DNA from 2 places in the Paenibacillus sp. GYB004 genome. Region 2 is predicted to be linked to the other one. Evidence: riboswitches for the same ligand, from Rfam matches in the RefSeq annotation. Region 2 holds a riboswitch; the other holds the start of a gene.
The links. A riboswitch is a leader RNA that binds a small molecule or an ion and turns the genes downstream of it on or off. The one in region 2 is predicted to bind cyclic di-GMP.
Positions count from the first base shown of each region.

Region 1: another riboswitch for cyclic di-GMP. It lies ahead of PV433_RS30405 (hypothetical protein); the one in region 2 lies ahead of PV433_RS24720 (S-layer homology domain-containing protein).

Region 1 covers NZ_JARBDB010000067.1:72,892-78,983, reverse strand. Annotated here, with positions in the region: gene PV433_RS30410 (methyl-accepting chemotaxis protein) at 1-1,495, opposite strand, end outside; cyclic di-GMP riboswitch class I at 1,708-1,793, shown strand; gene PV433_RS30405 (hypothetical protein) at 1,857-2,123, shown strand; gene PV433_RS30400 (hypothetical protein) at 2,242-2,469, shown strand; gene PV433_RS30395 (MOSC domain-containing protein) at 2,675-3,358, opposite strand; gene PV433_RS30390 (hypothetical protein) at 3,438-4,034, opposite strand; gene PV433_RS30385 (hypothetical protein) at 4,024-4,503, opposite strand; gene PV433_RS30380 (LysM peptidoglycan-binding domain-containing protein) at 4,715-5,083, shown strand; gene PV433_RS30375 (acyltransferase) at 5,161-6,092, opposite strand, start outside.
Region 2 covers NZ_JARBDB010000057.1:347,394-353,485, reverse strand. Annotated here, with positions in the region: gene PV433_RS24725 (hypothetical protein) at 1-535, shown strand, start outside; gene PV433_RS24720 (S-layer homology domain-containing protein) at 888-2,735, opposite strand; cyclic di-GMP riboswitch class I at 3,106-3,198, opposite strand; gene PV433_RS24715 (cupin domain-containing protein) at 3,741-4,280, shown strand; gene PV433_RS24710 (dockerin type I domain-containing protein) at 4,498-6,092, shown strand, end outside.

The DNA.
Region 1 (6,092 bases), on a different contig from region 2:
CGACGATGCTCGTAAATAAACGGTCGACCGATTCGACGGTTTCGGACATGCCCTCCACTTCGCTGGCTCCCGTCTGCATCGTCTGGATCGCTTCGCGGGTCCCCGCCTGGATCGAATCGACGAGATCGTGGATCTGGACCGCAGCTTGTCGGGACTGCTCGGCGAGCTTGCGGATTTCACCGGATACGACGGCGAAGCCGCGGCCGTGTTCCCCGGCCCGGGCCGCTTCGATCGCCGCATTCAGAGAGAGCAGGTTCGTCTGTCCGGCGATGGTCGAGATGAGCGATGTAATCGATCCGATCTCGTCGGATAACCGGCCCAGCCGTTCCATAGAGCCGGACGCGCTGTTGACGGCACCCTGAATGGCCGTCATCTGTCGTCTGTTGCCGCGCACCTGCTCGCTTCCCTGTTCGGCGAGCAAGTACGCCTGATTGGACGAATCGGCTGCGGTTACCGCCGACTCCGCGATCCGCTGGACACCCTGCGCCATCTCCTCCATCGCTTTGGCGCTTTCCTCCGAGCTCGTCAACTGCCGCTCGGTACCGGCCGCTACCTGCTCGATCGACATGGCGACGTGGCGGGCAGCTTCCGATGTCTGCTCCGATCCTTCGTGCAGCGTCTCGGCGTTCTCGGCGACGACGTCCGACGTCTCGCGGATGCGCCCGATCATCTCGCGGATATTGCCGATCATGACGCCGAAGTAGGCGGCCAGCTCGCCGATCTCGTCCTTGCGCCGGATCGAGACCGATTCGGTCAGATCCCCGCCGGCCACTTTCTGAGTAATCCGGGTCAGTTCGCGAACCGGCCTGATGATCCATACGATGACGGCGATCATCATTGCCACGGCGATCGTCCCGGTGAGGAGGCCGACCAGCAAGCTGGTTCTCAGCTTGGCGTCCAGCTGATGCTGTACGTTGGCATAATCGAAATCAATACCCAAAATGGCCGTAACGCCGCCATTCTCATCGCGTATCGCACTCAAAATACTGACCCATGTTCCATAATCGTCGGAAAATACGTCGGATACCCCGATCTCGCCGCTCTCCGCCGCCCGGATCGCTTTCGTAAATGCCGGAGGCAGCTCGTACGGAGTGGAAGGCTGGAAGCCGGAATCGGCAAGCGATTTGTTCGCGAGCATGATCGTCATCGCGGTTTTGCCCCCGGATTCGATCGTTCCGGGATAGAGCAGATACGTATTGGCCACGCCGCCCGATCCGGTGTACAGGTCCATATAAGGTTGAATAAGGGCAATGCCCGGCTGTGCCGGATCGGCTTTTTTGTTGGTCTTGATAAAGTCTTTGAGCGAAGCGAACTTTCCGGCATGCTGCTCGACAGACTTGTGCACCATCTGCTGGTACTGTTTGAGCTCGTTATAATACTGATCCTTTTGCTGCAAATAAGAAATTGCGGCTTGTCCGGCCGTCATCAACAGTGCGCACAGCGCGGCGAAAAAGCTCAGCTTGGCAATGATGCTCCGGCTCCAATGAGTAGACATGCTCGTTCCCCCTGTATATGAATTTCCCTTCCGCCATCTCAGCATCCGGGTATACTTTTTATTCGACAAGAACCAACACAAAGTGAATAGTGCCAAAGCAGCAAAACGAGTGCTCGAATTTCATCTTGACTTTGGAAGATTTCGTCTAGATAAATGTCCCGTAATATTGTATAGTAAAAGGTAATACGGGTATGAAAGTGCGTTTCTGAGCAGGACGACAAAGGCAAACCGGACGAAAGTCCGGGACGCAAAGCCGACGGGCCTAAGGAGGATTCTCTAAGGCGGCCGGGTTGCCGAAAATGGTTGGAGGCGAAGCTGCTCCATCAACATTCGGTAGACTACACTTCTTAGGAGGAACTGTATGTTGAAGGAAAGATATTACTCGACGGTGGAGTATTTTGACAAATTTGGCAAAGTGAGCAAGCAGATCGACATCTATTGCGAGCTCGGCAAAAAACCGACTGTCGGCGATTTCGTCGAAGCGTTCAAAAATTCCGGTCATGAAGTGGAGCTTACCGATTTCTTGAATCTCACCTTCAAGCCAAGACAGCCGCTGGCTACTTCCGTTACGTCGATTAAAGTAGTCCGGACGATCAAAGATCATACGTTCAAGCCTTGTGCTTGCTAATAGAGGAAATATGGAAAGACCGGCAAAGTCCAGCCTTCGGATGAAGGTTGAGCCTTGCCGGTCTTTTTTGGGTAGATCAAAGTTTCCGCCGTACTAAAACGGGGATGGGGCCATCTGCTTGTCGAGTCAGCAAGTGCCGCAAGTGCTGCAAGTGCCGCAAGTGCTGCAAGTGCCGCAAGTGCCGCAAGTGCTGCAAATGCCGCAAGTGCTGCAAGTGCTGCAAGTGCTGCAAGTGCTGCAAGTGCTGCAAGTGCTCCAAGGCGGCAGTACTGCAAAGTCGCCTATCGTGGGCGGCCGTTTAGCTTTAGCCTGTTGTCCAGCTCCAAGCGGGGACAGAACCGAATAAGAGCGGTTTGTATGCTTTATTTTGTCCGAAAACCGGCCTGGACACGACTAAAGGCTCCTATTTGGTTGGTTAGAGTTGGTTAGTTAGCTCATTAGTTAATTAGTTAGCCAGTTTGCCATTTAGCCATTTAGCTAACTCGCACATATGTCGTTTCAGCGAAGCTAAACGCGCTCTGCTCGCAAAAAAGATGATGCAGAGCCGAGGGTTACGGCTTCCCGTTTAACCGCTCGCCTTCGGACGGTTCGGTTCCTGCGATTCGTTTCTCGAAAGAGGCCCGCCAGTTGCCCGACAGCTCCTCTACTGCTAGCAGGGCGGCGATCCCGTCCAGGTTGATCTTGTCGTGATGTTTGATCGTGTTGGCGTATTGAACGGTTATGCCGAGCGGGTGCCGGCGCTCCAAGGTCAGAGGGGCGCTCCGGTCGAACAGTCCCGGCGTCAGCACGCGGCAATAAAAGCCGGTGTAGCCCGTATGCTGCACCCGTAGCGCGAGGTCCGGGATATCGTATTTTTTGGCCAGCTTGTGGCACGGCTGCCGGGGCTGCGTCACTTGAAGACGTACCTCTCCTGAGGCGTAAATATCGCCGATACATACCCGGTCCTCCGTCATGCCGAGCACCGTCAAATTTTCCCCAAACGCCCCGTAACTCATAGTCCGGTTCAACTCGCGCTCCCAGTGAGCATAATGCTCGAACGGATAGACGCATACGGCTTTGTCCGGTCCTCCGTGGTGGACGAGATCGGCCTGGCCGTCGCCTGCAAAATTCGTCGCGGTCAGCAGCACCGGACCTTGCTCCGCCGGCTGCTTGAAAATCCCCGTTTCTACTGCGGCGCCTTTGTAGATGAACGACTGCGGTTTACCGACATTAAGCGATACGATGCGAATATCCATGACCCGATCTCCTTTATACGTTCCTATCTGTACAGCATACACGCTGAGAGGATGCGCATCAACTCAAGCCGGCGGGAGATCAGCGTATTTCGTTGCGTTCCGGAGTAAGCTCGTATAGAGTCCGGTCCTGACTGTCATAGGCGATCAGTTTGTCTCGGGGATTCCATACCGATGAACGTGCCGGAAGTGCCCGGATCACTTGATAAAGTCCATTTTGCACTGTGACGTCCTGGGATACGCCGTCCTGCCAGACAACCTGCAGCCTGGCGATCGCGGGATCATTTACTTGGCCGGAGTAGTAAAAAAACCTGTAGTCCTCTATCGTGGTCATTCCTCCGCCGAAATCTACTTTTATTCCGGGATCTAGAGACATTCGAAAGCTGCCTCCGCCTGGGTTGCTCCATATCATCCCGAACTTGCGCGCAACAAATATCCGGTGGTACAAGCCGTTCTCCCGGTCTGCCAACAACACGGAACGCACGCCGCGTTCGCCCGGGTCTACCGATACGATAGCCGCATCGGGAAGCTCCATTCCGCTTAGCGCCTGACGGGTCACGCTTGTAAGTTTCCATGGTTCGGGCCCGTAGGAAGCTCTGACGATAAACGTCAAAGCGGCCGTTATGAGGAGCCAGCGAATCACGTGCCCGATCCAAAGTCTCGGCTTTTTACTCGCCATGGCGACCGCTCCCTTCTAGCGAGAGATGAAACGCGAACGATTGTCCGTAGGCCGGTTCCTTGTTGCGGATCATTAATGACCGGATCTGATCAGGGACATTTTTAAATACATAGTAACCTTGGGCCCGCAACACACTATGGCTGCTTCCTCCCCCTGAATATTGCAACGGCACTCGGGAGTCGGTCTCGATCTGAAGGTTGGACGGCAGCTTGCTGTAAGGACCGAGTCCGGTTCCCGTCATATAGACGCTCAGCTGGCCTTTGCGATAAATGATACCGTCTATGCGAAGCTTGCTGTCATAATACGTTTGGCGATCCGGACTTCCGGGGTAAAAGCTCCCTTCCTTTTTAGCCTGCTTGATGTCGCGGCTGAAATGATGCATGTCGGAAAAGGGGATGACCATGGGGACGAGGTGCAGGACGAGGAGGATCAGCAGCACCCATTCCACAGCAGCCGTCATTTTTCTCATCGTTCGGTTCACCGCTTTCGTTTGCTTTTATAATAGGACGCGCGAAAAACAATGAGGTTGCGGGCTGAAACGGATATGTGCGAAAAGTCCGGAATACCGATGCGGAGTTATGCAGGGGAGCCGGGCGGATGCCCCGAGCCAAACACCCAGCGGGCGCATACACTGGTAAGGGGATACGATCCAACGATCAGTGTGACGGGAGGAATCATGAATGAATTACGTCGTACAGCCCGGCGATACGCTGTACTCGATCGCGAATCGTCATGGCGTATCGGCACAGGCGATTATGCAGGCCAACGGCCTTTCGGCGCCGGGGACTATTTATGCCGGGCAAAGGCTGTTTATTCCGCTTCCGGTTCAGCCGGGCTTTCCGTTTCCGCCCGGGCCGTTCCCGCCGGGACCTTTTCCTCCGGGGCCTGGACCCGGACCGGGGCGCCCGCTCGAGCAAAGGGTTTCCCGTCTGGAAGCGGAAACCGATCAACTGCAGCGGCAGCTCCGCCGCACGGACAACGAAGTCGAACGCCTCGGCCAGCGCGTCAACCGTCTGGAGGAGCGCGTCCGGAGGCTCGAAGGGCGTTAAGCCGACCAGGCCACAAAGAAGGGCGCTCCCCTGGGGAAGCGCCTTTTGCATGGTTGTAAGGATGTTCTGTTCGCTGCTTATTTGCCGAATAACAGCCAGGAGCCTTTCACCTTCTTCAGCAGATGGACGACGGCCCACGGAACGGTGAAGATCAGTAGAATATTGCCCCATACGGCGATATGGTAACCCGCCTGTCCGACAGGCACGCTCACTAGCGTCCCGTAATAGGACATAAGCGCCACGTGTGTAAAATAGATGCCGAACGAGGCTGCGCCAAATGAGGATAATACGGCGGTGAGGCGCGGAGCGTTCTCGACGCAATGGCGGCCGATCCAGATCAAAGCCATCGCCACCAGGGTCGGGTACAGATTGAACATCAGCTCGTACTCCCACGCCTCGACCCGCATGCCGCGAAACGCCTGCAAGGTGATAAGCAAATAAATCAGGCCCACCGATGCGGCCGCGGCAGTCATCCACCAGATGTTCCGGTTCAGCCATCCGACGAACCGTTCATAATGCATGCCGATCGATCCGCCGATACAGAACACGGCGAAATACGTAATGAACAGCCGGTCGCCGTACTGCAGAGGCGTATCCTCGAATTGCCGGTACACGAAATAACCGGCTTGGACGAGTATGCCGAACAGCCATAAGTAACGGCCAAGCGGACGCCACAGTTTAACGAGGGAGATCAGCAGCGGGAAAAGGGCGTACATCTGCATGATGATGACCATAAAATACAAATGGTAAGCGGCCAGCCCCCAGGGGAGCAAATCGGCGAATTGGCTTAGAGAGAAGTGGATTTTGACCGTAGGGTCGAGCCACTGGTTGTACATGTAATAAAAGACCGACCAGATCAGGTAAGGGATCAAAATAAACTGCAGCCGTTTCCGGTAGAAACCGGGCGTACGCCGGACGGTCCATGTGTCGGAGTAACTGTAGAACAAGACGAGACCGCTTAAGAATATGAACACCGGCACTGCAAAAATGCTCAAATTGTTAATGGCGA
Region 2 (6,092 bases):
TTACTTTACTACGATGGGGGCGCCGGCTACCGTCCACGATGGCGTTTTGGTTTCCCCCAATAGCCTGAATCCGGCAACGTATAGCGGACCTGTTACCATTTTGCATTACAACATCAACAGGAAAACGGGACACCTGTTCCGCCAGTTGATCACGGTTACGCCTATTGAAATTCGAAAAACACCCTTTAAAAAGAGCGATCAGAAAGGGCGCTGCACCGGTACGGTCCCTTCGCCCGCCATACCGGCCGGCTCATGCGTTGCCGTCAAATTCAAAGTGCCTCAATCACCCGCATTCCCGGCAGGAAGGGAAGTGAAAAACGGCAGATTACTTTGTCCGATCAAAAATGGGAATACGCCCCCAAACGAAGTATGGATCTATCATTGGTTAGTGCGAAATCCGAACAGCGATTCTCCGAGCTTAAGATTGGAATTGAAAAAATATACCGGTGTTACGTATGTGGAAAAAGCAAGGGTATTTCCTCTCCCGAAATCCGGAAAACGGATAACTCGAATGGTCAAGAAAAAAATCGGTTGATATAAAAAATCCTCTCCCGGTCTAAGGCCGCAGGGGATTCTCTTTTTCATCGCCGGGAAAGTTCATCGGTTCAGCCTCCTTGGCAACAGATCGCGTCGGGCGTTCCATGGACGGCGGTCTACTACAGGCTAAGGGCGATCCGATCGCCGATCTCTACGAAGCCGCCCCTATATAGGGAACCAGTCTTTCACAGTTGTACAACGATCCCTTATCGGAACGGCCCTGGGTCAGGTCTGCATACAGGCAGCTGAGTTGAATTAGAAGAACGTTCCCCAGGAAAAAACCTCCATCCAGCATTCGCAAGAATGCATAGATAGAGGTTATGGTCATTCTCAACCCATATCGCTGCCAGTTATGGTTTGTCTTGAAGCATGCGGACCAGCACTGCAACGGCTTCCGCCCTTGTGGCCGTACTTGACGGTTCGAATCGGTTATTGGAGCGGCCTTGGATAATGCCTTCTCGTTCCGCTTTCGCGACATACCCTTTCGCCCAGTCCGGAATGTCCGCATCGTCCAAGAACGAGGTCACCCCGTACGAAGCCGTTATTTTCCAGCCTCGGATCAGCATGGTGACCATCTCCGCCCGGTTGATCTTCTCGTTCGGACGCAGCGTCTCATCTTCATAGCCTTCAATGATGCCTGCCCCGACAGCAGCGGACAATTCAGCCGTCGCCCAGGCAGGGATGTCTGCCTGATCCGCGAAATTGTCCAAGACAGCTGTGTTCCCCGAATCTTGCAGCTTCATTGCACGTTCTACCATCAATGCGAATTGCAGCCTCGTCACCTCATCGTCCGGCAAAAATTTGTCGATCGAAGGGCCTTGAACTATGCACAGCTGCGAAGCCGATTCGATGTCCGATTTCGCCCAATGGTTCTGGATATCACTCCAGGTGAGCTTTGTACAAGCAGCCCCGCCCGACTGTTCCGGCGGCTTTTCCGTATCCGGCTTGTCTACAGGAGGATTTGTCGGATTAACGGGGGTCGTTGGTGTTGATACGCCTCCGCCACTACCGTCACTGGAATCCAAGTCTCCATCATCTGTTGGCGTCGAAGCTTCAGCTTCGCGGGTAATCATGATCGTATACGTCTTATCTGTCACTTGGTCCTGAGCCGTGACCGTTACTTTGACCTCGTTGTTCCCAACGTTCAGCGGAATTGCTTGCGACGGCATGCCACTTGCTACCGATGCGCCGTTCACCGTCACCGTCGCATTCGGATCGTATACGGACGGCGTAACCGTCAGGTTGTTCATACTGCCCGACACCGTAGCCGTATAGTTCGTCGTTCCACTGTTGAACGTCGGCGACAGCTCACCTTCCGAGATTACCAGGCCGCTCAGGTTTGCACTGGAAACGGTCACCGTACTCGAATTGGTAAAGTTCCCTTCTTCCGTCGTCGCGGTTATGGTCGCTGTGCCGAGGCCAACCGTTGTAACACGCCCGCTTGCGTCTACGGTCGCGATGGCGGTATCGGACGATGTCCACTGCACGTTCTTGTTGAAAGCATCATCGGGCTGCACATTGGCACTCAGTTGTCCGGCACTTCCTCCCAGCACAAGCGGCAGGGTAGCCGGCGTCACAACCACGCCCGTTGTGGGTACATACGTGTAGGAGATGGTCAATTTCGGTCGGCTGGTCTGCGTGGTTGAATCATCCGAATGAAAGCCTCTATGCCACGCCATCACTCCAGAGTCCAATTCCGTAACCTGCAACATGAACCCATAATTATCCGCAGTGCCGTCAACCCATTGCTGCACAAGAGCGGTTAGATCCAGACTGCTTATGGAATTGGCTAGTCTGCCGTCCATCGATTGTATGGTGACAGGAGTCGGATCATAGACCGCAGCGCCGACCGAGTTATTCCATGTAATCGTTGCTTCATCCCAAGGAACTGTGATTTTATGGACAGCTACATTTGCGCTCGTAGATGAAACGCCGTTAGAAAAAGTGGTCAATTCCAGCGTCGCGCTGTCGATCGTTGCATGTCGCGGTATGGATGAAAGATTGAATTGCATAAAAGGAGCCCGAAGGTCCAACAGGGTTTTTCTAATGGAAAATATGGTATCTGTACCGTAATTATCGTCAGGATTAGCAAAGGTGATAAAGGTACTCTGATTGCCCGCATACCCGTCAAGACCCTCCTGAAACACTTTTGTCTCCGAAGCTGCCAAAGCCGGAGCCGGAAAAAACAACAATCCCATCAAAGTAGAAAGAACCAGGGCTGCGCTAAGCGCAACCGAAACAAATGGCCGCAACGACCGCAGTCGAGGACGAGTCCACATTTTACATACCTCCTGTTGTGAATAAGATGCATATTGAGATTGTGAAAAGAAAGAGTCGTATCTGCACGATCTTAAGTCATCCCCGACTGTTTCGAAACCTCTTTTCCATCTCAAGTTTCTTCAAATTTGTAGCCGATCCTTAAGCCCCAGGGGATGGCGGCCCTTTTAAGAAAAAACTCGAACGTTATTTTCACCTCCTTCCAGCATCCAACGGTTATCTCCGTTAACAAACACAAAAAACCCCCGTCTGGTCAGCACAAAGCAAACAGACGGAGGTCAGTCCTCCGTTGCGGGCAGCTGGCTGGCATCGCGGACGTGCAAGTCCGTTTTAGCCCCTGTAGCTTTGCGTCTCCGCTTTTCAGCGGGTTTGCCTTTATTCCAATGTTCTATTTAATTCTACAAATCTTTACAAGGAAAAATATATCAATAAGTATAGATGATTTGTATAGGTCTGTAGTTATATTATCGGAAGTTTTTTCTATCCATTTAGCCCTATGTGGTGGACTTATCCATAATATGAGCGGGTAGGCGTTCCGTTATTTTGCGGCGATTGCTTCGGGAGAAGCGAGACGCGTGCCGCCGGACTTTCGTTCGGAGGCGAAAGCGAGAAATATCTTACTCCTTGGGATTGTTGATACGAATTTTCTTGGCTTCGTCATTAATTCTGTATGGTCCGAAGGAAGAAGGTTCAATGAGAATAGAAAAAGAGGCCTCCCTTAAAAAGGGAAGGCCTCTTTTTGCTGGGAATAACAGGTGCTCTTCAACCAAAGCTGACTCGGCTGCATGAATAGCAAATTTTTTGTATTTGTTCTGTCATCATTTATTAGGCTATAGCCTGTTATTGTAAATTTTGCAGTCCATTAAATAGGTAAACGCATAGGATAAAAAGTAAACAATGAAATCATAAGAGGAGAATGAATAAGCATGTACTATAATTCTTGCCGTCGTTATCAAGGGTATAATCCTATGCGTAGCAACTGGATCAACCACTATTGGGGTTATAATCCTTATTATTACAATGGGTACAGGAACGACAGTAATCACACTGGAAATATAATGCTAAGAGATTACGGTCCGAAGCCTTTTGTAGTGAATATAGATCAGGCAGCAAAGCAAAATCATACTTACCGTACCGCTTTATGGACAGGGAAGCATCTTCAAGTGACTCTGATGAGTATTAATGTCGGTGATGATATCGGACTGGAGGTCCATCCGACGACTGACCAATTCATACGGATTGAAGAAGGCCAGGGGCTTGTTCAAATGGGTGATCGGAAAGACCGGTTGGATTTTCAGGAAATGGCCTATGACGGCTACGCCATTATGATACCTGCCGGGAAATGGCACAATGTAACCAATACAGGCAACACCCCCCTTAAAGTTTACGTGATCTACGCGCCGCCGGAGCATCCATTTGGCACCGTTCATGAAACCAAAGCAATGGCGATGTCTGCTGAAGGATAGTTAAATCGAATAGCAAAGCTGCTAATATGTATCCCGGCGTGGAACCCATGCCGGGATAATTGCATTCAACGGGCCCTCCAGCATTTAAATAGCTGCACGTTCGAACATGTTTTGCCTGGAAACTAGCGAGTATGAGAGTTTTTTGTGAGAAGTAGTTGATAAATTAGAATACAAGTCCATATAGAAGTGGATAAAACAATAGAAAAAGGTGAGGGAAATGTCGCGTTTATTGAAGCGCATGCTGATCTTCGGTCTGGTAATGGTATGGGCATTCGCCGGATTGAAGGCGGCACCGGTGCAGGCAGCATCCGAGTGGAAGGATGTGAGCAGCATTCACGAAGGGGGATACATAGCAGACAATGCGATCGCTACATACGACGGCAGTCCTTATGTCGCTTATATCCAGACGGAAAACAATAACCCAAGGGTGAAGGTGAAGAAATTCAACGGGAGTACCTGGGAGCCGGTAGGCAGCGAATCCATCTCAGATGATAATCATAGCCACATCTATACCGTCCAAATGAGCATTAGTAATGACGGGATCATTTATGTTGCCTATACGGCCAATACGAATCAAGGGGATAGGTTGTACGTGAAAATGTATGACGGAAACGCTTGGTCTTTGGCGGGAAATACCACATTCTTTATAGGAACCGTAATGGAGCAGTACTCTCTTTTTGTTGACGGAGGCGTTCCTTATCTTTCTTATTCGATAGGGAAAGTGATTGTTATGAAGTTGGAGGATGGGACCTGGAAGACCGTCGGCAACGCACAGCTCGGCCAGCAAACTCAGGCTAACGATCTGTATGTCTATCAAGGAACACCCTATGTGGTTTACCAGGAAATAAGCCCAATATCTATAGTAGTGGAAAAGCTGAATGGCAATACGTGGGAGAAAATAATAGGCGGATCTTCCCAGGTTCAGTTGCCATCTAGCCACCTTTTTTTTCCTGATTTCGTGCAAAACCCCAAAATTTACGTTGACAATGGAACGCCTTACGTTGCCTACAATCATCAAAATTCTTCCAATCAACAGTATGTTAACGTACGGAAATACAACGGAAGTGAATGGGAAAGCGTAGGTGCAGTCCATTTCTCGGAAATGTCGCCCATGTACATCAACTTCGTAAAGGCGAAGGATTCGTTTTACGTATCGTATTTCAAAATTGACATGCAGGGCGGAACGTATGTTTCAAAAACGTTGGTCCATCAGTATGCAAATGGAAGCTGGACGGTGATCGGCAACCAGGAGACGTTTCCGAACAACAGTGGCGGGCTCACCCTTTATGGGAACAACAGCGCGCTTTATGCTGCACACAACCCTTTTGACATTGCCAATCCAAATTCAGCTCAATTAACGCTCAAGGCAATTCCGTTTGGCCTGCAAGTCAGCAGCTTCAGTCCGTCCGCGAACGCGACCGGTGTTCCACTGAAGACGGAACTGAGCCTCACCTTCAACGAGAACGTAACGGCCGTGAGCGGGAAAAGCATCATCATCCGCAAATCGTCGGATAACAGCGAAGTGGAGAAAATCGGGGTTCATGATGCGCAGAAGGTGAGCATTTTGGGAAATACGGTAAAAATTCAGCCCAAACTGCTGGAGAGCGGTACCAAGTTTGATGTATATATTGAGGCTGGGGCGTTTCAGAATCAGGACAGCAGCATCTACGAAGGGATATCGACCCCTGGGGTATGGAGCTTTACGACTCTTGTTAAGGGAGATATGAACGGGGACGGGAAGGTTACACCCGCAGATATTCTTCTTGTCAATCAATACATACTCGGGAAAATCTCTTTGACTGCCGAGCAACT